Regions from separate parts of the Nocardioides houyundeii genome, predicted to be linked through region 3. Evidence: predicted binding sites of a transcription regulator. Region 3 holds the regulator's gene; each other region holds the start of a gene.

Region 1 (9,859 bases), 910 kb from region 3:
GAGGAAGACCGAGAGCGGGTCGTCGTACTTGGCGACCAGCGAGAGGGTGAGCAGCTGGGAGAGGTCACCCCACTCGGCCGCGAACAGCACGATGAACGAGGTGGCGACGACCTTGAACCCGTGCACCTCGCCGCGTGCGGCGGCCTTGTCCGCGAACTCCTGCTCGGTACCGGAGGCCTCGGCGTGGCTGCGCGCCTCGCGGAACAGCAGCAGGGCGCCGAGCAGGAACATCACCGCGGCGGCGGCGCGGACCACGTCGGTGGGCAGGAACGACGCCGCGGATCCCAGCGCCACGGCGATGCCGGTCTGCACCGCGAAGGCCAGACCCACGCCGATCCACACCAGGAGCGGACGGAACTTGGTGCTCATGACCAGCGTCGCGATGAACGTCTTGTCCGGCAGCTCCACCACGAAGATCGCGGCGAAGGTCAGGACGACCACGAGCGGGTCCATGACGGTGCTCCTCAGGTGCTTGCGTACGGCGACCGAGGGGTCGCGTCAGTGGGGTCAACCTACTCTTGAGCCGGAGTCCGCCAGGACCCCGCATCCGCTCTCCAGGAGGTAGAGATGTCCCTTGCCAAGGACCTGAAGGCCAAGATCGACGAGCTCGAGCTGGAGCGCCGGCTCAAGGCGCTCGTCGACGACACCGAGAAGACGGCCGGCGAGGCGGTCGAGAAGGCCGGCGGCCTGGCTCACGAGCGACGCGACGAGATCGCCCGGGCGCTCGAGAAGGCCACCACCAAGATCAACTCCCAGACCAAGAACCAGTACGTCGACAAGGTCGAGAAGGTGCGCCACAGCCTGCTCGAGGGGCTCGACAAGCTGGCCGCCCGGCGGCGCCTGGGCGACCCGGTCGCCCCGATCGAGCCGCCGACGGGTCAGACGCAGGACGAGACCCAGGCCAAGATCCAGGACGGGACCCAGGGCGGGACTCAGGCTGACCGGCCGACGGACCCGCCCCTGTCCTGAACCTCAGCTGTCCTGAACCTCAGCTGTCCTGAACCTCAGCTGTCCTGAACCTCACCAGGGCGAGGGTCGGTAGTCCTTCACGAAGCAGCCGTAGAGGTCCTCGCCCTGCTCGCCGAGCACGATCGGGTCGTAGACCCGGGCCGCGCCGTCGACCAGGTCGAGCGGCGCGTGCCAGCCCTCCTCGGCGATCCGCAGCTTGTCCTCGTGGGGACGCTCGTCGGTGATCCAGCCGGTGTCCACCGCGGTCATCAGGATCCGGTCGGTGGTGAACATCTCCTCCGAGCTGGTCCGGGTCATCATGTTGAGCGCGGCCTTGGCCATGTTGGTGTGCGGGTGGCCCGCGCCCTTGTAGCGGCGGGAGAACTGCCCCTCCATCGCCGAGACGTTCACGACGTACGCGCGCCGGGCTCCGGCCTGCACGGCGGCCCGCATCGCCGGCCGCAGCCGGGAGACCAGCAGGAACGGCGCGATCGAGTTGCACAGCTGCACCTCGAGGAGCTCCAACGGGTCGACCTCGTCGACCACCTGGGTCCAGGAGTTGTTGACCTGCATGTCCGGCAGCAGCCCGCCCGCGTCGACCGCGGTGCCGGTCCGGTGCGCCTCCAGCGAGGCGGAGCCGGCCTTCAGCGCCAGCGCCGAGATCGACGCCGCGGTGTGCGCCGCGTGCGCGACCTCGGCGGACTCGCCCTCGTGGCGGGGGACCGCGTCACCGGACAGCGCGCCCGCGATCGCCGCCGGGTGCGCCTCGCTGATGCCGTCGAAGGAGACCATCTCGGGCAGGGCCAGGCCGGCCGGCAGCGGCGCGTCCTCCATCTCGATGAGCTGGGAGTAGGCCCCGGGCGAGCGGCGTACGGTCTGGCAGGCGTTGTTGATCAGGATGTCGAGGGGACCGGCGGCCGCCACGTCGTCGGCGAGGCTGATCACCTGCGCCGGGTCGCGCAGGTCGATCCCGACCACCTTGAGCCGGTGCAGCCAGTCGGCGGAGTCCTCCATGGCGGCGAACCGGCGTACGGCGTCCTTGGGGAAGCGGGTGGTGATCGTGGTGTGGGCGCCGTCGCGGAGCAGCCGCAGCGCGATGTACATGCCGATCTTGGCGCGGCCGCCGGTGAGCAGTGCCCGCTTGCCGGTGAGGTCGGTGCGCTGGTCGCGCTTGGCGTGCGAGCTCGCGGCGCAGGTGGGGCAGAGCCAGTGGTAGAACGCGTCGACCAGGGTGTAGTCGTTCTTGCAGATGTAGCAGCCCCGCGGGTTGATCAGGGTCCCGGCGAACGCGCCCGGGGCGTTGGAGACCAGCGGGATGCCGGCGGTCTCGTCGTCGATCCGCATCGCCGATCCGGTCGCCGTCTGCTCGGTGATCGCCCGGTCGTGGGCGAGCTCGGCCTCCCGCTTGCGGGTACGCCGCTCCTTCTTCAGGGCCTTGTACATGTGCGAGGCCGCCCGCTTGACCCTGACTAGGTCCGCGTGGTCGTCGGGGAGCTCGTGCAGCTGGTCGAGGACCCGGATGGTGGTGGCGAGGTCGTCGGGGTCGATCCCGGGACCGGCCGGGGGTGCGTCCAGGGGTGCTTCGTGGTGCTGTGTCACTGACGGATCTTCCCACCTGCGCGGCGGGTTGCGGGCATCTCGGAGCAGACCGGTGAGGTGACTCACGTCCTCGGGGTGAGTCCTTGTGCCCTTGTTGAACGGCCTGAGCTCCTCCCATAGTGGATCGGGACCGCTCACGATCAGCTGCCCTCGGGACCGTTCGGCGGACCGTTCGCCGGACCGTTCAGGGCGCGACGAAGGAGAGCCTCATGCGAGGAGCCATCCTGCACGGCCCCGGAGACGTCCGGGTCGAGGACCGTCCGGACCCGGTGCTCGAGCAGCCGACCGACGCGATCATCCGGCTGAGCGCCACCTGCGTCTGCGGGTCGGACCTGTGGCCCTACCGGGGCATCGACCGGTCCGGGCCAACGGCCCCGATGGGCCACGAGTACGTCGGCATCGTCGAGGCCGTCGGCGACCAGGTGCAGGCCATCAAGCCCGGCCAGTTCGTGGTGGGGTCGTTCTTCGCCTCGGACAACACCTGCGAGATCTGCCGGGCGGGCTACCAGTCCCGGTGCGTGCGCGCGGAGGGCGTGGGTGGGGTCGGCACCCAGGCGGAGCTCGCCCGCATCCCGCTCGCCGACGGCACCCTGGTGGCCACCCCCGAGGTGCCACCGGCGGAGCTGGTGCCCAGCCTGCTGGCCGCCTCCGACGTCCTGGGCACCGGTTGGTTCGCCGCAGTGGCCGCCGAGGTCGGACCGGGCAAGACCGTCGCCGTGGTCGGCGACGGCGCGGTCGGACTGCTCGGCGTGCTGGCCGCCAAGCAGCTGGGCGCGGAGCGGATCATCGCCATGTCGCGTCACGAGCCCCGGCAGCGGCTGGCCGAGGAGTTCGGCGCCACCGACATCGTCGTCGAGCGCGGCGACGCGGGTGTCGCCCGGATCAAGGAGCTCACCGGGGGGCTGGGTGCGCACTCGGTCATCGAGGCGGTCGGCACCCAGGAGTCGATGATGCAGGCCATCCGGTCCACCCGCCCCGGGGGCCACGTCGGCTACGTCGGGGTCGCCCACGACGTCTCGCTGCCCGGCGGGGAGCTGTTCTTCGCCGAGGTCCACCTGCACGGCGGACCGGCGCCGGTTCGCCGGTTCCTGCCCGACCTGATCGAGAGGATCTGGAACCGTCGGATCGACCCCGGCAAGGTCTTCGACCTCGAGCTACCGCTGGAGGAGGCGGCCGAGGGCTACCGCGCGATGGACGAGCGGCGCGCCGTCAAGGTCCTGCTGTGGCCCTGATCGTCATCCCTTGAGCAGGTCGGCTCCTACCGCCTCCGGTGGAACCGCCACTCGCCGGAGGAGTGCTGTCGCAGGTCCCACGCCGGATCGTGGGCCTTGCGATGGTGGAACCCGCAGAGCGGAAGTCCGTTGTCCAGGTCCGTGGCCCCGCCGCGACCCCAGGAGAGCCGATGATGGTGGATCTCGCACCAGGCGAAGGGCCGTTCGCACCCTGACGTTGCGCACGTCTCGTGGCTCAGGGACAGTGCCCGGCGTTGGGTCGCGGAGTGCAGTCGTCGTTCCCGGCCCAGGTCCAGCGGCTCCGAGGCGCCGCCCAGGACGGCGGGGACCAGACCGGCCTCGCACGCCATCCGTCGGGCCTCCCCGGCGGTGATCCGGACCCCGCTGTCCAAGCGGGCCGCGCCGATCCCGGTCAGCAGTGCGTCGAGGTCCAGCGTCACCAGGACCGTGGCTTGCGACGGCGACAGGCCGGTGGTGGGCAGGTGCTCGATCAGCTCGCAGAACCCCTGCCCGCGGGTCTCCAGGTAGGACTGGGACTGCGGGGCGGAGGGATCGATCGTGCTGGACGTGGACCCGTCCGCGGCGCGCTTCAACCCGAGCCGGCGAGGGCTGGTCAGGTGTGCCAGCACGGTCTCCAGGAGGTTGCCGTGCAGCTCCGGGATGCGAAACTTCCCCGACCAGGTGCCGTCGCCGTTCTCATGCAGGGACAGGAAGGTCTCCGCGTCCGCACCCGCCTTCTCCCGGGTCAGCATCTTGAGCTCGTGCTCGTCGGCCAGGGTCCGGTCGATCGGGTCGAACATCCGACGCGCGGCCTGCCGGAGCCGCTTGGCGTTCATCGGCCGTCCCGAACGGGTCGAGTCCCCGGTCGCCTTGCCCACCAGCAGCTCCTCGGCGGCAGCGACCTGCTCAGGAGTGGCCCGGTCAGGAGCCTCCTCCGCGGCGTCCACGATCACCCGGACCTGGTCGACCCGCAACCGGCCGGCCGCGAACGCCTCCCGCGTCGCCGCATACTTCGAGCCCAGCAACCTGCCCAGCCTCAGGCCCGACGCCTGCGAGGCCCGGGTCGAGCCCAGCAGCCCGGCGAGCCAGGCGTCGGTCCCGGTGGCGGCACCACCCAGGTCGGGGTCCTCGGCCACCCGCCGGGCCTCCGCCTCGGCCGACAGGCGCAGCCGCAGCGCGGTGGCTGCGGACTCCAGCTCGCCCACCCGTTGCAGGGCCTCGGCCAGGTCGGCGGACCCCACCGCATCCGCCGGCACGGCCCCGGCGCCTCGGACCGCCTCCTGGGCGGCCGAGACCAGCATCGTCACCCGGGAGGTCATCTCCCGGGAGGACTGCAGCTGGCTGACCGACATGAGACAAGCCAACCGCGCACCGCCGACAGTTCCGGCCCGGAGAAGGCCCCGATCTCGAACCCTGGACAGGTGTTCGAAAAAAGGCAGAATTGCCCCCTGTGACAGGGTGAGACCCGTGGCAACCACGACACCAGCGCTTACCCGCGAGTCGCTGGGTGCCTGGCTGATCAAGACCAGCCCGGGCTCCACGTCGGTGGAGGATCTCCTGGCCGGCAGGCGCGCCGCCGTCACCACCAGGTGTGTGCGCAGGTCCTACCGGACGGACCTGATCGAGTCGGACCAGCCGGTGCTCCTGTGGATCAGCGGGCGCGACCGGCAGCACCCGCCGGGCATCCACGCCGTGGGCCGGACGACCGGAGCAGCTGTGGTCGACCGTGACGGTCAGCTGGTGATGCCGGTCGAGCTCGAGCCGCTCTCGCGTCCCGTCCCCAGGGCGGAGCTGCTCGCCCATCCCGTGCTCTCGCAGCTCGAGGTGCTCCGGATGCCGGCCGGCAGCAACCCGTCCTTCCTGACGCACCGGCACCTGGACGAGCTGCGGCACGGCTGGCCCCAGGCGGAGGCGCTCTGACCCGCCAGACCTAGGCGGGTCTCTCTAGCCGCAGGGTCCACCATGCGAGCGGACCGGGGCCACTTCGCAGTGGCCCCGGCGCCGGGTTCGTCGGTCGCCTCAGACGTGGGCCGCGCTGCGGCGCTGCGACCACTGCCAGATCAGCAGGGCAATGACGGCGCCGATGATCGAGCCGATGATGCCCGCCGGCTGGAAGAGGCCGTCGTCTGCGTCCTTTCCGAACAACAGGTAGCCGAGCAGCCCGCCGACCAACGAGCCGACGATGCCGAGCACGATGGTCGCGACGATGGAGAGGTCTTGACGACCGGGCACGAGGAGTCGGGCAACGAAGCCGGCGATGGCGCCGACGATGAGAATGGTGAGGATGAGTCCGAGCATGAGTCTGCCTTTCTTCGAGAGGCCGACCGGTGCGTCCTCTGTCCACCACCAGACCACCCCTAGGAGGGGTGTGGCACACCCCTAGGTGGGTTAGCGTGCGGTGGTGAGCAATGGAGGTCGCCCCATCCAGGTCGCCCTGGTGGACGACTACGACGTCGTGGTCATGGGGGTCGCCAACATGCTCGAGCCGTACCGCGACCGGGTCGTGGTGGCCGAGCTGGACACGAACCAGCCCGTCGAGGACGGCGTCGACATCGCGCTGTACGACTCTTTCGCCCAGCCGGAGTCAGATCGCGCGGAGATCAAGACCCTCATCGACAACCCACGTGCCCGACGAGTCGTGGTCTACACCTGGAACTTCCACCCAGACCTCCTCGCGACAGCCCGTGATCTTGGTGTGCACGGCTACCTGTCCAAGGCTCTCACCGCCCGAGAGCTCGTCACCGCCCTCGAGTCCGTGCACGCGGGCGAGATCGTGGTCAGCCCTTCATCGGCCACGGTCCGCACCCAGGGTGGTGACTGGCCCGGCCGTGGCGAGGGGCTGACCGATCGGGAGGCGGAGATCCTCGCCCTCATCACCCAGGGCAAGAACAACGCCGAGATCGCAGCGTTGACCTACCTCAGCCCCAACACGGTCAAGTCCTACATCCGCGGGCTCTATCGCAAGATCGACGTCGAGAGCCGCACCCAAGCAGTTCTCTGGGGTGTGCACCACGGGTTCCTGCCCGACAAGCGCCGGATCGAGCACTGGCGAGGCGGCCCCTGACCGAGGCTCTTCACGACCTCACCACCGCGTGGGTAGCGTCGTGAAGGTCGCCGTACGGCGGCCCCGCAACTGCCTCGAGGAGATTGACGTGCCGAAGATCTTGTTCGTCCTGACCGGCGCCGATCACTGGACTCTCAAGGACGGAACCAAGCACCCGACCGGCTTCTGGGCCGAGGAGCTGCTCGCCCCCCTGGAGGTCTTCTCCGACGCCGGGATCGACGTCGACTTCGCCAGCCCGCAGGGCGGGACGCCCGTCGTGGACGAGGGCAGTCTCGCCCCTGCCACCATTGGCGAGGAGGAGTCGAGGAGACAGCGCGAGGCTCTCGAGGCACTCGCAGGCCGACTCGAGTCACCCCTGGTGCTCGCCGACGTCGACCTCGACACCTACGACGCCGTCTTCGTGCCCGGCGGCCACGGCCCGATGGAGGACCTCGCTGTCAGCGACGACCTGGGCCGCATCCTCGTGACGATGCTCGACGGCGGCAAGGTCGTCTCCTCGGTCTGCCACGGCCCGGCCGGTCTCCTGCCGGCCAAGCGCGCCGACGGATCCTGGCTCTTCGCCGGGCGCCACCTGACAGCCTTCACCGACGCCGAGGAAGAACAGGCCGGGCTCGCCGACAAGGCGCCCTGGCTCTTGGAGTCCCGGCTCCGCGAGGCCGGCGCCACCTTCTCCTCGGGAGAACCGTGGGCGCCCTTCGTGGTCGTCGACGACAAGCTGGTGACTGGCCAGAACCCGGCCTCCAGCACCGAGGCCGCGCAGAAGGTCGTCGACCTGCTCACGTGATCGGGTCGTCCTCAGGCCCGCCGGTAGACCAGGTGCGTGACGTACGGCGTCGTACGGCTGGAGACCGGTGACCAGGCCAGGTCGCCGGCGCCGTCGAAGACCCGCAGCCCCTCGCCCACGGTGAACGGCACGACGTGCAGCCGCAGCTCGTCCACGACCTCGGCCGCGAGGTAGGCGTTGAGCGTGCTCACGCCGCCGGCGATCGAGACATCGCCGTCGCCGGCGGCCTCGCGGGCCTGGGCGAGCGCGGACTCCGGCCCGTCGGTGACGAAGTGGAAGGTGGTCCCACCTGCCATGACCAGCGGCTCCCGCGGGCGGGAGCAGAGCACGAAGACGGGAGCGTGGTACGGCGGCTCCACGCCCCACCAGCCCTGCCAGTCCAGGTCCCAGTCGCCGCGGTCGGGCCCGAACATGTGGCGTCCCATGATGTAGGCGCGGGCCTGCAGGATCCCGGCGATCTCGGCCTCGCTGTCCTCGCGGTGCTCGAGCATCCAGGTGTGCAGCCGATGGCCCACGTGTGGCCCGAAGGGGTGCTCCAGGGACTGGTCGCGACCCGCCCCGACGAGGTCGAGGGAGACGGCCATGTTGGCGCTGACGATGCCCATGGGGGCACGCTAGGACCCATGGTGACTGACCGCAACGAGCTCGACCTCTTCCTCTCCGGAGCCCGGATCGAGTCTTCGGTCTTCGCCCTGCGACCCGACTACCGGGCGCTCCTTGTCGCGGTCGGCGGCATCGCACCCGCCGCGAGTGACGACGTCAGCGAGTCGTTGCTCGGGCGCGCGGAGGCGATGGCGCGGGACCTGGCGGCCCGGGGCCCGGTGGAGGAGATCCCGCACGTGGCCGCTTGGCGGGAGGCCTACCGCGCCTTCGGTGCGAAGCCGCAACGCACCCGCAACAGCCTCGAGGCGCTCCTGAGGCGGGCCCCTGGCGGGCTGCCGCGCGTCAACCGGCTCACCGATGTCTACAACGCGATCAGCGTGCTGCACCAGGTCCCACTCGGCGGTGAGGACCTCACCCGCTACGCCGGCTCACCGCGCCTGGTGCGCAGCGACGGCACGGAGCCGTTCGACACCACGGCCGGAGGGGAGATGGTCACCGAGCACCCCGAGGTGGGGGAAGTGGTGTGGTGCGACGACTCCGGCGTCACCTGCCGCCGCTGGAACTGGCGGCAGGGACGACGGACCCAGCTGCACGACGGCACCACGACCGCCCTGTTCATCATGGACGCGCTCGACCCGATGACCGACGACGCCCTGACAGCGGCCGCGGACGACCTCGTGGGGCACCTCGGGCCCGACGTCGTCTCCGCTCGAAGGCTCATCGCGCCCACGACGAGCCGCTGAGGAGCCGGGTCCGTCAGTGGTCCTCGCCCCAGTTTGCGACCAGGACGGCGACCGGCGGGATGACCGCGGCGACGGCCGACATGGCCACAGCTGCCGTGGTGGACCACAGCCGGACCAGGCACCAGGCCAGCACCAGCAGCACCAGGCAGGTGCCCATCAGCGCGAAGTACCAGTGCCGGCGTCTGCGCAGGCGCTCGCTCTGTGCCTCACGGACGGCGCTCACCGAGGTGCGCCGAGGGTCTCGTCTCATCGCGATTGCTCGAAGTGCCGCCACTTCCCCTCGGAGACCACCTCGACGGCTCCCTCGACGACCTTGATGGCCGTCTGCTCGTCGATGGCGTACGACGGGACGCCGAGGTCCGCGGCCCAGCGCTCGGCGTGGGCCATGGTGTTGGTCGGGAACAGGTCCAGGTGCGGGAAGATGGAGAAGTCGACGACTCCCAGGGTGCGGTCGTCCGACGCGGACGGCCACTCCACGAAGTAGTCCCCGATCCGGGGCGTCAGCACCATGCTCCCGGCGCTGACCCCCACCCAGACCGTGTCGGCCAGGGACGGCAGCAGGTCGGCCAGGCTGGACTCCCGCATCCAGTGGCACAGGTACGTCGCGTCCCCGCCGTCGACCAGCAGCACGTCGGCCTCCCGGACCCACGGCACCCACCGGTCCGCGCCGATGGTGGGCAGCGCGGTGAGCTCCAGCACGCCGAGGGAGGACCAGCCCAGACCGGTCTGGGGCTGCCAGGTGGGCCCGGCGGCGATGAGGCCGCGGACCGATGCCGGTCCGCACATCGGGTGGCCCCACTGGGCGGTCGGGATGCACAGGGCGTGGGACTCCGCGACCGGCTTGCCCAGGAGCTCCTCCAGGGCGGAGTGGATGCTGGGATTCGTG
Region 2 (9,859 bases), 200 kb from region 3:
CCGGGCTACCAGGAGTGGCGGCGGCTGCTGCACCACTTCTACGAGCCGTTCCCGGTGGTGGAGCACTTCGCCCCGGTGCTCGAGGTGGGTTGACCCGCCCGGGCCCTCAGGGGACCAGCAGGAAGACCACCACGAGCCCGGCCCACCACAGCTGCCCGGTGCCGGTCTGGGCCAGCACCGGGATCAGCGCCGGGCCGCGGGCGCCGCTGAGCACGGTGCGCACCGCGGGCGTCATCGGCACCACGAACGCCAGCGCCGGCAGCACCCACCAGTGGGTGGCGGCGGCCACCGCGACCACCGCGGCGGCGGCCAACGCGACCAGCAGCACGTAGAAGTAGCGGGTGCGCTCCTCTCCGAGCCGCACCGCCAGGGTGTTCTTGCCCGCGACGGTGTCGCTGGGGATGTCGCGCAGATTATTGGTCACCAGGATGGCGCAGGCGAGCGCGCCGACCCCGACGCCGGCGTAGAGCGCCGCCCACTCGAAGGTCTCGGTCTGCACGTAGGTGGTGCCGACCACCGCCACCAGCCCGAAGAACACGAAGACCATGACCTCGCCGAGCCCCAGGTAGCCGTAGGGGGACTTGCCCCCGGTGTAGAACCAGGCCGCCAGGATGCAGACCGCGCCGACGGCCACCAGCCACGGCGCGGTGGTCGCTGCCAGCACCAGCCCGGCCAGGCCCGCGACGCCGAAGGCGGCGAAGGCCGCCCGCTTCACCGCGGCTGGCGTGGCCCGGCCCGATCCCACCAGGCGCATCGGACCGACCCGGTCCTCGTCGGTGCCGCGGATGCCGTCGGAGTAGTCGTTGGCGTAGTTCACGCCCACCTGGAGGGCCAGGCTGACCAGCAGGGCCAGCAGGGCCTTCCACCACACCAGCGAGTCGACGTACGCCGCGACGCCGGTGCCGGCGAGGACCGGCGCGATCGCGGCGGGGAAGGTGCGTGGCCGGGCGCCGGCGACCCAGTCCGACCGGGTGGCGGCGGGGGCGCTCATGCGCGGGGCTCTCGCTGGTAGGTCATGCCGTCGGAGAGGTCCACGGTGCGGCGGCTGTTGGCCAGCGCGGTGACGGTGGCGACGCCGAACGCGCCCTCGCGGTCGTAGACGGTGGCCGAGCCCACGGCGATGCCGTCACAGGCGTGGTGGTCGGTGGCCACCAGCCCGACCTTGACGCCCGCAGGGGGACGGGACATGGAGAGGGTGATGTCGCTGTTGATGTACTGCACGCCCTCGGTGCCCCAGTTGGTCACCAGGCTGGTGGCGTCGGCGATGCTCGCGGCGGCCACGAAGCCGCTCGGCTTCTCGCCGAGCACGATGGGGATGGCGGTCTGCCAGGTCTGCTTGCGGGAGGCGTTCTGGTGCTTGCTGAAGTCCTGGGACCAGCCGGCCTCGCTGTGGAAGAACGGGATGTGCGGGTCGTCGGTGTCCGGCGCGATCTCGGTCGAGGGCGGCTCGGGGACGTCGTCGGGGGACCACACCGTGCCGCTGGGGTCCTCCGAGCGCCGCAGCAGCACCGCGCTGGCCCGAGCCACGGGCTGGCCGTCCTGCAGCAGCGTCGCGTCGATCAGGCACAGCCGCGGTCCTTGGCGCACCACGGTGGTGGTGAGCTCGCACGGGTCCATGGAGGCCGACCGGAACAGGTCCACGGTGTAGCGCGAGGGCACCAGGTCCTCGCGACCCAGGGCGGTGGCCTGCTGCTCGATGGCGCGGGCGAGCGCGCCGCTCACCGCCAGGCCGTGCATCTGGTCGTCGCGCCACATGCTGCGCGCTAGGTCCAGGGGGACGAGTCGGTCGCCGTCGAGGCGGAAGAAGGCCAGATCCACCAGAGGATTGAAGCAGGCTGGACCGTTCCGCCCACACCCGGCGTGGCCGCGCCGGTGCCGGGGGTCGCTGGTCCTCGCCGCCGGTACGGTGTCGGCCGTGGACCTCGCCCAGCCTCCGGTACGTCGTGTGGAGCTGGCCGACTCCGGGGCCCCGACCCCCAGCGGCTGGCCGTTCGATCTCCCGGCCGTCGCCCAGCTGGCGCGCGAGGGTCTGGACCTGGCGCCCGGCGTGACCTTCCTGGTCGGGGAGAACGGGTCCGGCAAGTCCACCCTCGTCGAGGGGATCGCCCAGGCCTACGGTCTCTCTCCGGAGGGCGGCTCCACCGCCAGCCGGCACTCCACCCGGGCGAGCGAGTCGCCGCTGGGTGACGCCCTCGTGGTGCGCCGGGGTCTCTCCGCGAGCCGGTGGGGCTTCTTCCTGCGCGCCGAGACGATGCACGGCTGGTACTCGTACCTGGAGAGCCTCGGTGGCGACGACGTGCGGTTCCACGAGATGAGCCACGGCGAGTCGTTCCTCGCGGTGCTGGAGACCCGGTTCAACGCCAAGGGCTTCTTCTGCCTCGACGAGCCCGAGGCTGCCCTCTCCTTCACCTCCACCCTGGGGCTGGTCGCGGTGCTGCAGCGGGTCGTCGCCGCGGGCGGCCAGGTGCTCTGCGCCACCCACTCACCCGTCCTCGCCGCGATGCCCGGTGCGCGGATCCTGGAGGTCGGGCACTGGGGTCTGCGCGAGGCCGAGTGGGCCGACCTCGACCTGGTCCGCCACTGGCGCGCGTTCCTGGCCGCTCCCGAGCGCTACCTGCGCCACCTGTAGCGCTCGCGCTGCCCCGACGGCTGCCTCCGGAGGCGGCCCATGCTGCACGAGGAACCGCTCGGCCATCCGGACGCTGGGGTGGATGCCCACCGACGCCGCGACGATGATCAGCGCGATCAGCAGCCATCCGGCGACGCCCCACTGCATCGCCAGGAACATGTAGAGCGCCGGCGCCCAGACCCGTCCCAGGGTGCCGGTGAGCTCCGAGACGCCCTGGTACTCGCCGCGCCGCCGCGGGTCCATCAGGTCCGCCTCGAAGGACCAGCTCGCGGCGGACAGGAAGAGCTCGGCCCCGGTCAGCGCCATGTGTCCCAGCAGCAGCAGCACCACGGTAAGCCAGCCCACGGTCTCGTGGGTGGCCACCGTGATGGCGCAGGAGAGGATGAAGAAGGCGGTGGAGACCCGGATGCCGCGCAGTCCGGTGGTGGCGTCCCGGATGCCCCGCGCCGCCGCCATCGGCAAGAAGATGCACATCACCGTGTTGGTGCCCAGCAGCAGGGCCACCAGGACCCGGGGCGCGTCGGTCTGGGCGAGCAGCCAGGCCGGGATGACCAGGTGGAGCAGGACCTGGTTGGTCCACAGCACGCCCCCGAAGAACGTCACGCCCAGCCAGCCCGGGTTCCGCAGCGGACCAGGCCCGGGGACCTTGGTCTTCCGCTCCTCGGGCGTGCGGTCGTCGTGGGAGGCGTTGGGCAGTCGCAGCACGAACGCGCAGTTGACGGAGAAGACGACGGCGGTGAACCAGGGGATGATCCGGATCAGCTGGTTGGACTCCGCGGCCAGCGCGACGCCGCCCACCAGCGCGCCCAGGGTGAAGCCGAGGTTGAGCGCGGAGTACATGTAGGCGCGGGACAGCACCCGCTCCTGCGACGGCAGGACGTCGATCGTGTAGGCGCCGTGCGCGGCGCCGCCGAGCGCCCCGATCACCTCCATGGTGATCGCCATCGCCAGGTAGCCCGCGAAGTTCTCGATGAACGGCCAGACCGCGAAGGTCGCTGCCTGACCTGCGGCGCTCAGTGCCCACATCCGCTTCGGGCCGAACCGGTCAACCAGCTTGCCCATCGGCAGGGCGGCCAGGAAGCTGGCGATCCCGGCCAGGGTGAGCCCCAGGCCCACCTGGGTGAAGCTGAGGCCGACGACCTCGGTGAAGAAGACCAGGGACCCGGTCATGAAGATGCCGTCGCCGAGGGCGTAGAGCAGGTTCTGCACCGCTAGCCGGCCGGCGAGGCGGGAGGGTGGCCGGACGGAGTGGACGAGCTGCCGGGCGCGGGAGGGGGGTGACGACACCGGCAACATCTTGTCCTGGGTGGTTGTCGGTGTCGCGCCATTTTCGGACGTGACCCTGGCCACGCACCCGCGGTCGTGGTGCTGCACTGCAGCCGGTTCCTCGGGTCGCCGCATGCCTACCTGCGGCACCTCATCGACTGAACTGGGGCTGAGCGACCGGGTCCGGCTGAGCCGGGTCGCTGCGTCACGTCGAGGGTCCCGGCGTGGTCGCGGAGGAACTGCTGCCCGTAGGGGTCGGACCAGAGCCAGGTGCCGGTGTCGAGGGTGGTGTAGCGCCACCCGGCGTGGGTCTTGAGCCGGTGGTGCCGTCGGCACAACGGGGCGAGGTTGCAGTCGCAGGTCGGACCACCGGCACCGTGCGGCACCACGTGGTCGTGGTCGCAGTGACGGGACGGGCGGGTGCACCAGGGGAAGACGCACGTCCCGGTGAGCAGGTCCACCCGGTCCTTGGTGCGCAGCGGGATCTCGTAGCGGTCGGTCTCGGTGTGGTCGGCCAGGTCGATCACCGGCAGCACCTGCAGGTGGCTGTCGCTCCGGCCGCACCACTCGCGGATCGTCTGCTCCAGCTCGGCCCGCCCGAGGGTGCCGTTGCGGCCCACCGGGTCGCGCCCGGCCAGGTGGTCGGGCGTGAGGTGCAGGACCAGCCGGACCTGCTTGCGCGGCTTGGGAGCACGGGCGCCGTGGAGCAGCGCCAGGGCCTGGGCGGGGTCGGCCACCACCCCCACCGCTCGTGCTCGGCGGACGTCCAGCGAGTCGGCGGGACGACCTGCCGCGGCGTCGAGGGTCGCCAGCGCCGCGGCGACGTCGGAGAGCGTCCGGTCGAAGTCGTGCAGGTCCTTCCAGTCGGCGCGCAGGGACATCTCGGCGATCGCGGAGTCGTTGATCGACCCCTCGTGCAGGCGGGCGTAGCGGGCGTCCAGCGCCTCGAGCTGCTCCTGCTCCCGCTCCTCGGGGTGCAGGCGCAGCATCGCCTCGTCGATGAGCCGGTCGAGCACGGTGACCCCGATGCGGTGGGCGACCGGCGCGAGGTTGGCGTCCAGCCAGTCGGAGACGTCGCGGGGGCGACCGACCAAGGCCTTGGCGATCCGACGAGCCCGCCAGGCCTCGACCTGGCAGCTCAGCACGCGCTGCCACAGCATGGGCATCCGGTGGCGGACGATGAGTGCGTCGCGGATCAGCAGGTCGGCCGCGAGCGTCGTACGCCCCAGGGCCGCGCCCAGGGGTGCGGCCGCCGACCACGACCAGCCGGGGATGAGTCCGTTGCCGAGGCCGTGCGGGTCCTCGGGGCAGGGACCAGCACACCCGCCGCCGTAGTCGCCGCGAGACGGATCGTCGCTCTCGCACCCCGCGGCGCACGGTCGCGGAGCGCCCGTGCCTTGGTCGGGGTGGGCGTCGGCCCACTCGGCGGCCAGCACGAAGGTCTCCATCTCGGCGCGGCACGAGACGTCGCGCAGCCGGCGGACGCGATCGATCATCTCGGTGCTCGTCCCGGTCTCCTGCAGTGCTGTCATGCTTCCATTGTGTTCGAACACCTGTTCGATCCGCAAGGGGTTGCCTGGCCCTGTGGACTACGGCGGCCACGCCCCTCGTTTGGGGTAAACGGACGCTGGGGTGCGAACTGCGGACGCTCCGCTCTTGTCACCTCCGCGACCGCAGCGCCAGGATGCGATACGGCCGGAAGGCCCGCGGCCGCCCTCTCGGAAAGGGTCATCGAAGTGAACCGTCCTACCCCTGCCGCGCGCTCGATGCGCACACCAGCCATCGCTGTGGGTGCCCTGCTCCTGGCGAGCACCGCACTCACCGCACCCGCCCTAGCCGAGGACCCGGCGCGTGGACCGGGTGCGAAGGAACACCCGCACGGACACCACAAGAGCCACCACAAGAGCCACCCCAAGAGCCACCCCAAGGGTCATCAGCACGGACCCAAGGTCACCTCCGAGAGCCTGCGGCGCGCCGTCACCGTGCGCGGCGTGATGAACCACCTGAGGGCCTTCCAGGCGATCGCCGAGGACAACGACGGCACCCGGTCCTCCGGCACGCCGGGCTACCGGGCCTCGGTGCGCTACGTGGTCGGCAAGCTGCGCAGCGCCGGCTACCGCCCCGAGGTCCAGCAGTTCGCCTTCCCCTACTTCGAGCAGCTCGGCCCCTCGGTGCTGCAGCAGGTCTCGCCCACCCCGACGACGTACGTCGAGGACACCGACTACTCGCTGATGACCTACTCCGGGAACGGCGACGTCACGGCGCCGGTCCAGGCCGTCGACCTCAACCTCGGCGACCTCGCGGGCTCCACCAGCGGCTGCGAGGCCAGCGACTTCGCGGGCTTCACCGCCGGCAACATCGCGCTCGTGCGCCGGGGGAGCTGCACCTTCGGGGTCAAGGTCGCCAATGCCGAGGCCGCCGGCGCGGTGGGCGCGATCGTGATGAACAGCGGGGTGCCCGGTGCCACCGACCCCTTCGCCGGCACCTTGGGCGAGCCGGCAGGCATCCCCGCCGTCGGCGCCTCGTTCGCCCTGGGCCAGGCGCTGGCCCAGGCCGGGGCGGTCACGGTGCGCCTCGCGGCGGACACCGCCTCGGAGACCCGGCAGACCTGGAACGTGACCGCGGAGACCAGGCACGGTCGCGACGACAACGCGGTGATGGCCGGCGCGCACCTCGACAGCGTCGTGGACGGGCCCGGCATCAACGACAACGGCAGCGGCAGCGCGGCCCTGCTGGAGGTCGCGCTCAAGATGGCGAAGGCCAAGACGCGCAACACCGTCCGCTTCGCCTGGTGGGGGGCCGAGGAGTTCAGCCTGCTCGGCTCCGAGCACTACGTCGACGACCTGGTCGCCAACGACCCGGACCGGTTGGCCGAGATCGCGCTCTACCTCAACTTCGACATGATCGCCTCGCCCAACTACGTGCTGGGCGTCTACGACGGTGACGCCTCCGACTTCGAGGCGGAGCCGCCGGAGGGGTCGGCGCAGATCGAGGAGGTCTTCACCGACTACTTCGCCAGCGTCGGGCTCCCGTCCGTGCCCTCGGAGTTCAGCGGACGCAGCGACTACGGCCCCTTCATCGCCCAGGACATCCCTGCCGGTGGGCTGTTCACCGGGGCGGAGGGGGTCAAGACCGCGGCGGAGGCCGCGTTGTTCGGCGGGACCGCCGGGGTGGCGTACGACGAGTGCTACCACCAGGCGTGCGACGACCTGGACAACGTGAGCCGGGCGGCGCTGGACGCCAACTCCGACGCCATCGCCCACGCCGTCATCACCTACGCCCGGAGCACCTATGAGGTGAACGGGCGGCGCTGAGGGCGGGCGGTAACGTGCGGGGGTGAGCTTCCTCCGCCCGTCGTCCGACCCCACGACCGCCATCGGGCAGCTGCACGACTGGCTCGGTGCCGTCGAGCCGGAGCGTCTGGTCATCGAGACCTCCGGCTCGACGGGACGGCCCAAGCGGGTGCTGCTGAGCAGGGAGGCGGTGCTGGCCTCCGTGCACGCCACCGCCCACCGCCTCGGCGACGCGGGCGGTCCCGGCCAGGGTCGCTGGGCGCTGCGGCTGCCGTCGTCCTACGTCGCGGGGGTGCAGGTGATCGTGCGCTCCCTGGTGGCCGGCCACGAGCCGGTGCTCGACGGCTGGCAGGCCGCGGGCGAGGAGACGTCGTACACCTCGCTGGTGCCGACCCAGCTGCACCGGATGCTCCAGTCGCCCGAGGACGTCGCGGCCCTGCGGGGACTCCGCGCGGTGCTGCTGGGCGGCGGGCCGATCGACCCGGCGCTGCGCCGCCGGGCCGAGGACGAGGGCATCCGCCTGGTCGCCACCTACGGTGCCTCGGAGACCGCCGGCGGCTGCGTGTACGACGGCCTGCCCCTGGACGGCGTGGCCGTCGCGCTCGGCGCCCAGGGACGCATCCGGATCGCCGGTCCGACCCTCTTCAACGGCTACCTGGACGATCCCGAGCTGACGGCCCAGACCCTGGTCGACGGCTGGTACCTCACCGCCGACGCCGGCCGGATCGACGAGGACGGCCGGCTGCAGGTGCTGGGGCGGCTCGACGACGTGGTGGTCAGCGGTGGCGTCAACGTGCCGCTGCCGGCGGTGGCCCGGCGGCTGACCGAGCACGAGGACGTCGAGGCTGCCGAGGTGCTCGGGTTCCCCGACCCGGAGTGGGGGACCCGGGTGGTGGCCTTCGTCAGCGGCGCCGTCGACCCCGACGAGCTGCGCGAGTGGGTGGCAGCGGTGCACCCGCGGTCCTGGGCGCCGCGGCAGGTGGTGCGGCTCGCGGAGCTGCCGCTGCTCGACAACGGCAAGGTGGACCGGCAGGCCCTGCGCCGCTGCGTCGAGGACGCCTCGTGAGTCCGGAGCTGCGGGTCTTCTCGATCCCGATGCGCACCCGGTTCCGGGGGATCACCGTGCGCGAGGGCGCGCTGGTGCGCGGTCCCCGCGGCTGGGGCGAGTGGAGCCCGTTCCTGGAGTACCCCGCCGCGGTCGCCGAGCCGTGGCTGCGCGCTGCCCTGGAGGCCGCCGCGGGCGACTGGCCGGACCCGGTGCGCACCCGGGTCCCGGTCAACGTGACGGTCCCCGCGGTGGACCCGGAGCGGGCGCACGCGATCGTGCTCGCCGGTGGCTGCACCACCGCCAAGGTCAAGGTCGCCGAGCCCGGGCAGGAGCTGGCCCAGGACCAGGCCCGGCTCGAGGCGGTGCGAGCCGCCCTGGGGCCGGGAGGCAAGGTCCGGATCGACGCCAACGGCGCCTGGGACGTGGACCAGGCGGTGACCGCGATCCCGCTGCTGGACCGCGCCGCCGGCGGCCTGGAGTACGCCGAGCAGCCGTGCGCGGACGTCGAGGAGCTCGCCGCCGTACGTCGCCGGGTCTCGGTGCCGATCGCAGCAGACGAGTCCATCCGGCGCGCCGAGGACCCCTACCGGGTGCGCGACCTGGAGGCGGCCGACATCGCCGTGCTCAAGGTGCAGCCGCTCGGCGGGGTCCGGGCCTGCCTTCGCATCGCGGAGGACATCGGGCTGCCGGTGGTGGTCTCCTCGGCGCTGGAGAGCAGTGTGGGCATCGCCGCCGGGGTGGCCCTGGCGGCCGCGCTGCCCGAGCTGTCCCACGCCTGTGGCCTGGCCACCGTCCAGCTGCTGACCGACGACGTCGTGGACGATTCGTTGCTGCCCGTCGCCGGCCACCTGCCGGTGCACACGCCCGAGGTCAGCGAGGCCGCGCTGACTCGGCTCGCGGCGGCGCCGGACCGGGTCGCCCACTGGCAGGAGCGGCTGGCCCAGGTGCTCGCCCTCGGTGGGGGACCGGGATCGACCGTGGGGCAGGATCGGCGCTCGTGACCGACTCCTCCCACCTCGCCCGGCAGGTGGTGACCGCGCTGGTCGCCGCCGGGGTGCGCGAGGTCGTCCTCTCCCCGGGCTCGCGCAACGCACCCCTCTCCTTCGCCCTGTACGACGCCGACCGGGCCGGGCTGCTGCGGCTGCACACCCGCCTGGACGAGCGCACCGCCGGGTTCCTCGCCCTGGGGATGGCGAAGTCCTCCGGGCGGCCCGCGGCGGTGGTCTGCACCTCCGGCACGGCGGTGGCCAACCTCGGCCCGGCGGTCCTGGAGGCCCGGCATGCCGGCGTGCGGCTGGTGGTGGTGGCCGCGGACCGTCCCGCCAGGCTGCGCGGCACCAGCGCCAACCAGACCACCGAGCAGGTCGGTCTGCTCCCCGGCGCCCACGTCGTCGACCTGGCCGCCGGTGCCGGGGCCGAGGTGGCGCTGGCCGAGGCGCTGGACCGGGGCGCGCCGTGGGCGCCGGGACCGGTGCACCTCAACGTGCAGCTCGACGATCCCCTCACGCCGACCGACCGGTGGACCCCGGAGATCGCTGGCCTCCCGGACGGGGGAGCCGGCCCGGCCCGGCGTCGCTCCGGAGCCCCGGTGACCATCCCGCGCGGACCCCGGACCGTGGTGGT
Region 3 (9,859 bases):
CCGCCCAAGTAGCACGGGACTAACGGGTGAGCCACCGGTGTTCTGGGTACGTCGATTAACGAGTCGCATCAGCCGCGACGCCGACCTACCCTGAAGGGCATATGACGAACGCACGCGACTTCTCCCTCGCCGACGAGCTGGACGCCACCAAGACGTGGGACGGCGACTCCGCAGCTCCGGCCGAGGACGACGACTTCGAGTCGGGCTACACCGTGGTGAGCCCCGACGACCCGGACCCCGAGGAGCTGACCGGCGGTCAGCAGGACCTGGTCGAGCGGCACGCGCTCAAGCGCGTCGCCGGGCTGTCCACAGAGCTCGAGGACATCTCCGAGGTCGAGTACCGCCAGCTCCGCCTGGAGCGGGTGGTGCTGGTCGGAGTGTGGACCGAGGGCACGATCGCGGACGCCGAGAACTCGATGGCCGAGCTCGCGCTGCTCGCGGAGACCGCCGGCTCGGAGGTCCTCGACGCCATCTACCAGCGCCGCCAGCGCCCCGACCCGGCGACGTACATCGGGCGCGGCAAGGTCGACGGGCTGCGCGAGATCGTGGCCGCGTCCGGCGCCGACACCGTCATCTGCGACGGCGAGCTGGCGCCCAGCCAGCTCAGGAACCTCGAGGATCGGCTCAAGGTCAAGGTCGTCGACCGGACCGCGCTGATCCTCGACATCTTCGCCCAGCACGCCAAGTCCCGCGAGGGCCAGGCCCAGGTCGAGCTCGCCCAGCTGAGCTACATGAAGCAGCGCCTGCGCGGCTGGGGCGGCAACCTGTCCCGCCAGGCCGGTGGCCGGGTCTCCGGCGGTGAGGGCATCGGTGGCCGTGGCCCCGGTGAGACCAAGATCGAGACCGATCGTCGTCGGATCAACGACCGCATCGCCAAGCTCCGCCGCGAGCTCAAGGCGATGAAGGGCACCCGCGACAACAAGCGGGCCCAGCGTCAGCGCAACCAGATCCCGAGCGTCACGATCGCCGGCTACACCAACGCCGGCAAGTCCTCCCTGCTCAACCGGCTCACCGACGCCGGGGTGCTGGTCGACGACTCGCTGTTCGCCACCCTCGACCCCACCACCCGTCGTACGACGACCGCGGACGGCCGCGTCTACACGATGAGCGACACCGTCGGCTTCGTCCGGCACCTGCCCCACCAGCTGGTCGAGGCGTTCCGCTCGACGCTGGAGGAGGTGGCCGACTCCGACCTGATCCTGCACGTGGTCGACGGCTCCCACCCCGACCCCGAGGGGCAGCTGGCGGCGGTCCGCTCGGTGTTCGCCGAGATCGACGCCGGCGACGTGCCCGAGCTGGTGCTGATCAACAAGGCCGACGCCGCGGACCCGATGGTGATCGCGCGCCTTCGTCAGCGCGAGCCGCACAGCGTCGTGGTCTCCGCCCGCACGGGGGAGGGCATCGAGGACGCGCTGAAGGTCATCGAGCACGAGCTGCCCCGACCCGAGGTGGACTTCACGGTGCTGCTGCCCTACGGACGTGGCGACCTGCTCAACCAGCTGCACCAGCACGGCGAGATCGACTCCCTGGAGCACACCGAGCACGGCACCCTGATCCACGGCCGTGCGCACCCGGACCTCGCCGGCGAGCTGGATGCCTACGCGCAGTGAGCCGGTGAGGCTCGGCGGGACGAGGCGGAACCATGAGGCGGCCCGAGTCGTTGGTCCCTGAGGTCGCCCCCCGATTGGGGGCGGCGTTGCCGCCTGAGGAAAGATGCGTCGCATGTCACGTGGTGCCTGGATCCGCTTCCTTCTCGTCCTCGGTCTGCTGGCCGGCTGTGCGGCGCTCGCCCTCAACAAGGAGCCCCGCCTCGGCCTGGACCTGAGCGGAGGGACCTCGCTGACGCTGCAGACCTCGGACTCGCCGTCGGGGGTCAAGGCCAACGCCGAGAACACCGACCAGGCGGTGGAGATCCTGCGCGGCCGGGTCGACGCCCTGGGCGTCTCGGAGCCGACCCTGGTCCGCTCCGGCGACAACCGGATCCTCATCGAGCTGCCCGACGTGCAGGACCCCGACCAGGCGGTGGAGACCATCGGTCGCACGGCCCAGCTCACGGTGCACGCCGTCGTCGCCGGCGGCCTCGCCAGCGCGGACGTCAAGCCCAGCAAGAAGGGCGACATCGTGGCGCCCAGCGACCAGGGCGACATCCTCGAGCTCGGTCCGGCCGTGCTGGAGGGCAACGACATCACCGGCGCCGACGCCACCCAGCCGCAGAACTCGACCCAGTGGGTCGTCGACGTCGACTTCTCCAGCAAGGGCTCGAAGGCCTTCGAGAAGCTCTCGGCCGCAGCCGCCTGCGCCACGGGCGACCAGAAGCGCATCGCGATCGTCCTCGACGGTGAGGTCATCACCTCACCGCAGGTCACCGTGCCCTGTGGCTCATCCATCTCCAACGCCACCCAGATCGAGGGCGGCTTCTCCCTGGAGGAGGCCAAGAACCTCGCCATCCTGATCGAGGGCGGCGCGCTGCCGCTGCCGGTCGAGATCATCGAGCGCCGCACCGTCGGCCCGACCCTGGGCGACGCTGCCATCGAGGCCTCCTGGAAGGCCGGGATCGTCGGGCTCATCCTGACCGGGCTCTTCATCATCGCCGTCTACCGCTTCGTGGGCTTCCTGGCCACCATCGCGCTCACCTCGTACGCGCTGCTCGCCTACGCCATGCTGGTGGGGCTGGGCTCGACGCTGACACTTCCTGGTCTGGCCGGTTTCGTGCTGGCCATCGGGATGGCGATCGACGCGAACGTGCTGGTCTTCGAGAGAGCCCGGGAGGAGTACGAGGACCAACCCTCGGCGGGGCTGCGCCGCGCCCTCATGGTCGGCTTCAACAAGGCGTGGAGCGCGATCATCGACTCCAACGTCACCACGCTGCTCGCGGCGGGCCTGCTGTTCTTCCTCGGCTCCGGGCCGATCAAGGGCTTCGGTGTCACCCTGACCATCGGTGTCGTGGCGTCGATGATCTCCGCGCTGATCATCGCCCGCGTGCTCACCGAGCTGGGGGTGAGCAACAAGTGGGTGGCCCGCCACCCCAAGTTCACCGGCATCGGCGACATCGGTCGAGTGCGCAAGTGGCTGGAGGAGAAGAACCCCAACCTCATGATCCGCCGGGCCCTGTGGCTGGGGATCTCGGGTGTCGTGATGGTGGTCGCCCTGGCCGGCATCTTCATCCAGGGGCTCAACCTCGGGGTGGAGTTCACCGGTGGCCGGGTCCTGGAGTACTCCACCACCAAGACGCTCACCGCCGACCAGGCGCGGGACGCCGTGGAGGACGCCGGCTTCCGCACCGCCACGGTCCAGCTGGCCGACGAGGACAAGATCAGCGTCCGCACCGGCGAGCTGACCGACGCCGAGGCCAAGGACGTCGCCGCGGCGATCGACGAGGCCGGCGGCGGGGCGACCCTGGAGCGCGACGAGGTGATCGGGGCCTCGCTGGGTGACGAGCTGCGCAACAAGGCGCTGATCGCCTTCGGCGTGGCGTTCCTGGCCCAGCTGGCCTACCTGGCGTTCCGGTTCAAGTGGACCTTCGGCCTGGCCGCGGTGGCCGCGATGTTCCACGACGTCGTCATCGTGGTGGGCCTCTTCGCCTGGCTGGGCAAGCCCATCGACGGCATCTTCCTGGCGGCCGCGATGACCATCATCGGTCTCTCCGTCAACGACACCGTGGTCGTGTTCGACCGGGTGCGCGAGCGCTGGCAGTCGTCCAAGCCCGGAGAGCTGTTCACCGACCTGGCCAACAAGGCTGCCCTCGAGACGCTGCCGCGCACGGTGAACACCGGTCTGGGCACGATGTTCATCCTCGGTGCCCTGGCGCTGATCGGCGGCGACTCCCTGCAGGACTTCGCCATCGCCCTGCTGGTCGGTCTGATCGTCGGTACCTACAGCTCGGTCTTCACCGCCACCCCGATGGTCACCTACCTGCAGGAGAAGTGGCCGATGACCAAGGAGAAGAAGGTGCGCGTCGAGCGCGCGCCCGACGACTCCGGCGCCGTCATCTGAGCTGTCGGCAGGCAGGGATAGTGTGCTCGGGTGCCTGATGTCCCCGTTGAGAAGGAGCCCCACGACACCTCCCGGGTGACCGAGGTGCTCGGCGCTGCGGTCACGGCGCTCGGCGGTCAGGAGCGCGCGGGGCAGGTGCAGATGGCTCAGGCCGTCTCCACGGCCATGCACGACGGCCGGCACCTGCTGGTCCAGGCCGGCACCGGCACCGGGAAGTCGCTGGCCTACCTGGTCCCGAGCCTGCTGCACGGGCAGCGCGTCGTGGTGGCCACCGCCACCCTGGCGCTGCAGCACCAGCTGGTGGAGCGGGACATCCCGCGGCTGGTGGAGGCGGTCGGCGACCGGCTCGACGCGTCGTACGCCGTGCTCAAGGGTCGTTCGAACTACGCCTGCCTGCACCGCATCCGCGAGGGCGTCCCGGACGACCAGGGCGTCCTGGTGGACGTGCCCGAGGGCACGATGGGTGCCGAGGTGCTCAAGCTGCGGGCCTGGGCCGAGGAGGAGGTCGAGAACGGCGGCACCGGCGAGCGGGACAACGCGCCGCGGCACAACGACCGCCTGTGGCGCCAGGTCAGCGTGAACCACCGCGAGTGCCTCGGCGCCGCGCGCTGCGCCTTCGCCGCCGAGTGCTTCGCCGAGCGCGCCAAGGAGAAGGCCCACAAGTCGCACCTGATCGTCACCAACCACTCGTTGCTGGCCATCGACGCCATCGAGGGGGTCCCGATGATCCCCGACTACGACGTGGTGGTGATCGACGAGGCCCACGAGCTCACCGCCCGGGTCACCCAGGCCGCGACGGACGAGCTGGCGGTCAACGACGTGGAGCGGGCCGCGCGTCGGGCCAACAAGTACGTCGCGGATCGGGGCGGCGCCAACAGTCCCGCCGACGACCTGGCGGACGCGGCGGACGCGCTGGCGGACGCGCTGGCGATGACGCCCCCGGGTCGGATCGACCAGCGCACCGACCAGCTCTCCGACGCCCTGGTGCTGGTGCGCGACGCGGCGCGGGCGCTGGCCTCGGCCTTCGGCAAGGAGGAGGGCGGCGACGTGGACGCTGCCCGCACCCAGGCCAAGGGCATGGCCCAGGAGGTCTTCGCCACCGCCGAGCGGATGGCGGCGGGCAAGGACTCCGACGTGATGTGGCTCAACGAGGCCCGGGACCGGATCCCCGCCCGGCTGGCGATCGCGCCGCTGCAGGTGTGGGGCCAGATGCGGGACCGGCTGCTGACCGACAAGACCGTGGTCTTCACCTCGGCCACGCTGATGCTGGGGGGCGACTTCAACACCGTCGCGGGCAGCGTCGGGCTCAAGCCGTCCGAGCGGATCGACACCGGTGCGCCCGAGGTCGAGGCCGAGGGTGCGCTGCCGTGGCAGGGCCTCGACGTGGGGTCGCCGTTCGACTACGGGCGCCAGGGCATCCTGTACGTCGCCCGCCACCTGCCGCCGCCGGGACGCGACGGGCTGGGCAAGGCCCAGCTCGACGAGATCGTGGAGCTGATCGACGCGGCCGAGGGACGCACGCTGGGGCTGTTCTCCTCACGGCGGGCCGCCGAGACCGCCGCCGAGGCGGTGCGCGAGCGGCTGCCGCACCTGACCACCCTGGCCCAGGGCGAGGCGCAGCTGCCGGAGCTGGCGCGGCAGTTCGTGGAGGACCCGCACACGATTCTCTTCGGCACGCTCAGCCTCTGGCAGGGCCTCGACGTGCCCGGCGAGACCTGCCAGCTGGTGCTGATCGACCGGATCCCGTTCCCGCGGCCCGACGATCCCCTGATGAGTGCTCGGCAGCGCGCGGCCGACAAGGCCGGGGGCAACGGCTTCATGCAGGTTGCGGCCACCCACGCCGCCTTGCTGCTGGCCCAGGGTGCGGGGCGGCTGATCCGCACCACCACCGACCGCGGCGTGGTCGCGGTGCTGGACCCCCGGTTGGCCACCGCGCGGTACGGCGGCTTCCTCAAGGCGAGCCTGCCGCCGATGTGGACCACGACCGACCCGCAGGTGGTGCGCAAGGCGCTGACCCGACTGGCCGGCGGCTCGGGTCAGTAGCCGAGGATCTGGTAGTCCCGCCGGTACATCGCCTCGACCATGCTGCGCAGCGAGTCGGAGACCTCACGGGTGCTGCCAGGGGAGCCGGTCTGGTTCTGGGCCACCGTCGGCACCGCCGGTGCGCCGACGCGGCGGCAGACCTCGGCGAAGTCCTCGTCGAAGGTCTCCAGACGTCCCACGAAGTCGACCTGGCTGAGGTCGATGAGCCGGGTCTGCAGCGCGAGGTGCTGGTCGGTGCCCGGCACCTGGCCGAGGTCCTGGTCGGCCACCCAGCGGGCGAACTCCTCGACGTCCTGCATCTTGCGGTGCGTGGGCTCGTCGAAGTGGAAGTAGTTCATGTCCACGACCTTGTTGTGCCAGGCCGAGACGAACCGGTCCAGCGGATCGCGGACGAAGGCGAACTTGAAGTAGTCCTCGAACACGTCGATGGGATAGCGGATCCGCATCGCGTGGTCCACGTCCAGGGGCACCCCATGGGTGGTGAAGTGGTGGCGGATCGTGCGGGTGGCCACCTTGGCCACTCGGAACCAGATGAACCGGTGCTCGTGGCCCACGGTGAGGTTGTAGCTCAACGGGGAGAGGCGGCGGGACGCGCCGCTGTGGCGGTCCAGTTCCTTGAGGAGCGTCTGGCTCTCGTCGGTCAGCTTGAACCGGTCGTCAGGCTTGGTGCGGAACTGCTCGGAGGAGAGGTCGGCGGGTTCGGCATCTCGTCGGCTTCGTCGCACCGCCGTGAGATTACACGACCCGCCGCCTCGTCTCCGGAGTGGCGAGGGCCCCTGGCTCAGACCCGTCGCAGGACCGCGGTGACCTTGCCCAGGATGGTGGCGTGGGTCCCGTCGATCGGCTCGTAGGCGTCGTTGTGGGGGAGCAGCCAGACCTGGCCGTCCTTGCGCTGGAACGTCTTGACCGTGGCCTCACCGTCGATCATGGCGGCGACGATCTCGCCGTTGGAGGCTTCGGGCTGCTGCCGGATCACGACGTAGTCGCCGTTGCAGATCGCGGCGTCGATCATCGAGTCACCGGAGACCTCGAGCAGGAAGAGCGTGCCGTCGCCCACCAGCTGCTGCGGGAGCGGGAAGACGTCCTCGACGCGCTCCTCGGCCAGGATCGGGCCACCGGCGGCGATCCGACCGACGACCGGCACGTAGCGGGCGGCCGGCGCGGCGTCGCCGACACCGGTGGGGTCGAAGATCGTCTCCTCGTCGCTGCTCATGGCGCGACGGGCCGCCATCACCTCGGGCAGGAACACCTCGAGAGCCCGGGGCCGGTTGGGGTCGCGCTTGAGGAAGCCCTTCTCCTCCAGCACCTTGAGCTGGTGGGCCACGCTGCTGGAGCTGGTGAGGCCGACCGCCTGGCCGATCTCGCGCATGCTCGGCGGGTATCCACGCTGCTCGATCGCGTCCTTGATGGTGGAGAGCACCCGCTGCTGCCGCGGGGTGAGGCCGGTGGCGTCGGGAGGGCCGTCGGGCAGGGCCACGACCTTGCCCTTGGTCTCGCGCGGGTTGGCCATCCGGTGTCCTCCTGGTGTGGTGCGATCTCGGTGGTCTCACCGTAGTCGGCACCGGACCGGAGTTCAAACACCTGTTCGAACGGCGTGTTGCCTCGGCTCTGGTTGCCTCAGGTCTGCGGGTGCCACTCCCAGGTCACCACGTTGAACTTGGTGCGGAAGCCCAGGTCGACGTACACCTGGTAGCCCTCGTCGTTGGAGAGCACGGTGGCGGTCAGCGCCTCGGTGTGCGCGGCTCGGTTGAGCATGGTGGCGCACAGGGCCTTCGCGATGCCCCGGCCCCGGGCGTGCTCGCTGGTGCTGACGTTGGCCAGCATCACGCTGGTGCCGCGGCGGTGCATGGTGCTGGCGCCCAGCGGTTCGCCGGTGACCAGGCTCCGGGCGATGAAGAACTGGGTGTCGGCAGGGTCGAGGGTGTCGAGGAACTGCAGGTGCTCGGCCTCAGTGCCTCGGGGTAGGCCGAAGCCGGAGAACAGGATGGAGCTGACGGGTTCGAGGTGGTCGGGCCAGGCGACGTCGATGTAGACGTCGTCCGGGGTCCCGGGATCGACGGTCTCCTGCAGCGCCAGGTACATCGCCGGGCTCTCGCGAGGCACCATGCCGGCCTGCGCCAGGGCTGCCTCCAGCGCCGGGGTGGTGGTCTTGGGGGTGGTGACCCACCGGAACGGGAGTCCGCGCTCGAGGTAGGGCCCCAGGAGCGCTGGGACGCGGGTCGGCACGTCACGCGCCGAGATGCGCGCGTGCGTGATCACGTTGCCCGCGGGAAGAGGCAGGTGCGACCAGTACAGGAGTGCGTCCGGCTCGTGAGTGGTCTGGAAGACGGGGGAGAGGGACATGGCCTGCTGGAGAGCTTCGAGGTCTGCCTCGATGATCGCCATCGGCGTGGTCAGCGTGTCTCGCATGCGGGAGACGCTAGGGGGGCTGCCTAGACAGTTGCATGCCTCAAACTGATGACATCGAGGTGATCCGCTGGGCAACGCCGGCTTTGTGGTGCATTTTCCCCGCTTTCGCGGAGCATCTGCGCTCAGCGCGTGAGAACCGGGCGCGCTTCGAGCACGTCGAGGGGTCGTGGGGGGCCGCGACACGCTCGAACACTTGTTCGCACAGATGCTTGATTCATTCGAACATGTGCTCTAACTTCGTACATGTGTTCGATCGAACGTCTGATCGACTCCTCGTAGTCCAGCAGATCAGGACTGTCGGCGGAGATCACTAGACATGAGATCAACACAAGCCAACCGGCTGAACACTTCCCCCGGAGGTCCCCATGAGCACCATGACGCTGAACCCCACTCGCGAGCTTCGCCTCGGTCGTGACCTGCCTGTGGCAGCCCGTCAGGCGCCGGGGTCCACGGGTGTGCGCCTGACGCGTCGTGGGCGAGTGGTCGTGGTGGCCGCGATCCTGCTGACCGTGCTGGTCGCCGGGGTCTTCTTCGGTTCCCGCTCGGTCGCGACGGACGAGGCTGGCACGCCGGCACCCACCGAGGTCGTGATGGTGGGCCAGGGGGACACCCTGTGGGGGATCGCGTCGGAGATCGCCGTCGACGGCGACGTTCCCAGCGTGATGTCGGAGATCAAGCGGTTGAACGCGCTCGACTCCGGGATGCTCACCCTGGGGCAGAAGCTGCGCATCCCGCTCGCTGACTGACCCGTGCTGCGCGCCCGCGCGGCCCCATGGATCCACAACTGAATAGCTTCCACCGCTCGCTTCGACCCCGAGCGGTGGATAGGGGAAGACGAGGGGCGGGCTCACGCGCTGAGCCCGCCCCTTGAATTCGCTACTTGCGAGAGATCCGCCTTCCGCCCGGCGGGCGAGGTGCGGCCGGTTTCGGCGGCTCCGCAGTCATCTCGATGGTGTCGGCCGGGGTCGTCGCAGGGTCGCTCGGCGCCGGCTTGTTCGGCGAGGAGCTGAAGCCCAGTGCCGACGACAGGCGAGTGGCGAGCATCAGGCCCACGAAGAGACAGGCCGCGGCGCCGATGGAGGCGAGCACCAACAGTGCCCAGCCGCCGCCACTGCCCGACCTGGCGGCGCTGCCGAAGTCGATGGCGGCGTACACCAGGTACCCCCACGCGACGACGCAGGCGGTGATCCCCCGGCGTACCCCACGACCTTCGGGTCGATGGACGAGGCAGAACGCGTCGAGGAAGGTGTTGCCCGTCTCGATCCTGCCCGCTTGCCCGTCGCCACGCCGGCCATTGTGTCAGGCCCGGCCAGCGAGGTCGGTACCTGTTGCCCGGCGCGGTCCAGACCGATTTTCCTACCCGATATTGGGTCTGACCTGCACGTTTGTCAGAAGGCGCTCGGGCGTCGGAAAC

What was found. Region 3 encodes LexA, which represses DNA repair genes until DNA is damaged. Its sites were predicted from a motif close to TCGAACANNTGTTCGA; they were not measured.
Region 1: C0R66_RS00605 (HNH endonuclease signature motif containing protein) is a predicted target of LexA. The motif match lies at 5,193-5,208, and genes of this name have one in related genera.
Region 2: C0R66_RS15610 (HNH endonuclease signature motif containing protein) is a predicted target of LexA. The motif match lies at 5,441-5,456, and genes of this name have one in related genera.

What each region holds. Positions count from the first base shown of each region.
Region 1 is NZ_CP025581.1:115,625-125,483, forward strand. Features, by position in the region: gene C0R66_RS00585 (TMEM165/GDT1 family protein) at 1-453, opposite strand, end outside; gene C0R66_RS00590 (Rv0909 family putative TA system antitoxin) at 568-969, shown strand; gene C0R66_RS00595 (SDR family NAD(P)-dependent oxidoreductase) at 1,021-2,547, opposite strand; gene C0R66_RS00600 (zinc-dependent alcohol dehydrogenase family protein) at 2,757-3,779, shown strand; gene C0R66_RS00605 (HNH endonuclease signature motif containing protein) at 3,806-5,131, opposite strand; gene C0R66_RS00610 (EVE domain-containing protein) at 5,247-5,699, shown strand; gene C0R66_RS00615 (GlsB/YeaQ/YmgE family stress response membrane protein) at 5,799-6,077, opposite strand; gene C0R66_RS00620 (response regulator transcription factor) at 6,181-6,843, shown strand; gene C0R66_RS00625 (type 1 glutamine amidotransferase domain-containing protein) at 6,932-7,627, shown strand; gene C0R66_RS00630 (dihydrofolate reductase family protein) at 7,639-8,232, opposite strand; gene C0R66_RS00635 (B3/B4 domain-containing protein) at 8,251-8,973, shown strand; gene C0R66_RS00640 (DUF3099 domain-containing protein) at 8,987-9,223, opposite strand; gene C0R66_RS00645 (Type 1 glutamine amidotransferase-like domain-containing protein) at 9,220-9,859, opposite strand, start outside.
Region 2 is NZ_CP025581.1:3,243,534-3,253,392, reverse strand. Features, by position in the region: gene C0R66_RS15635 (antibiotic biosynthesis monooxygenase family protein) at 1-93, shown strand, start outside; gene C0R66_RS15630 (1,4-dihydroxy-2-naphthoate polyprenyltransferase) at 107-991, opposite strand; gene C0R66_RS15625 (acyl-CoA thioesterase domain-containing protein) at 988-1,818, opposite strand; gene C0R66_RS15620 (AAA family ATPase) at 1,916-2,629, shown strand; partial or broken gene C0R66_RS15615 (MFS transporter) at 2,810-3,925, opposite strand; gene C0R66_RS15610 (HNH endonuclease signature motif containing protein) at 4,033-5,427, opposite strand; gene C0R66_RS15605 (M28 family metallopeptidase) at 5,662-7,209, shown strand; gene C0R66_RS15600 (AMP-binding protein) at 7,232-8,254, shown strand; gene C0R66_RS15595 (o-succinylbenzoate synthase) at 8,251-9,237, shown strand; gene menD (2-succinyl-5-enolpyruvyl-6-hydroxy-3-cyclohexene-1-carboxylic-acid synthase) at 9,234-9,859, shown strand, end outside.
Region 3 is NZ_CP025581.1:3,045,890-3,055,748, reverse strand. Features, by position in the region: gene C0R66_RS14600 (SDR family NAD(P)-dependent oxidoreductase) at 1-12, shown strand, start outside; gene hflX (GTPase HflX) at 102-1,610, shown strand; gene secD (protein translocase subunit SecD) at 1,723-3,993, shown strand; gene C0R66_RS14585 (ATP-dependent DNA helicase) at 4,024-6,036, shown strand; gene C0R66_RS14580 (sulfotransferase family protein) at 6,030-6,761, opposite strand; gene lexA (transcriptional repressor LexA) at 6,818-7,546, opposite strand; gene C0R66_RS14570 (GNAT family N-acetyltransferase) at 7,654-8,445, opposite strand; gene C0R66_RS14565 (LysM peptidoglycan-binding domain-containing protein) at 8,811-9,191, shown strand; gene C0R66_RS14560 (hypothetical protein) at 9,322-9,600, opposite strand.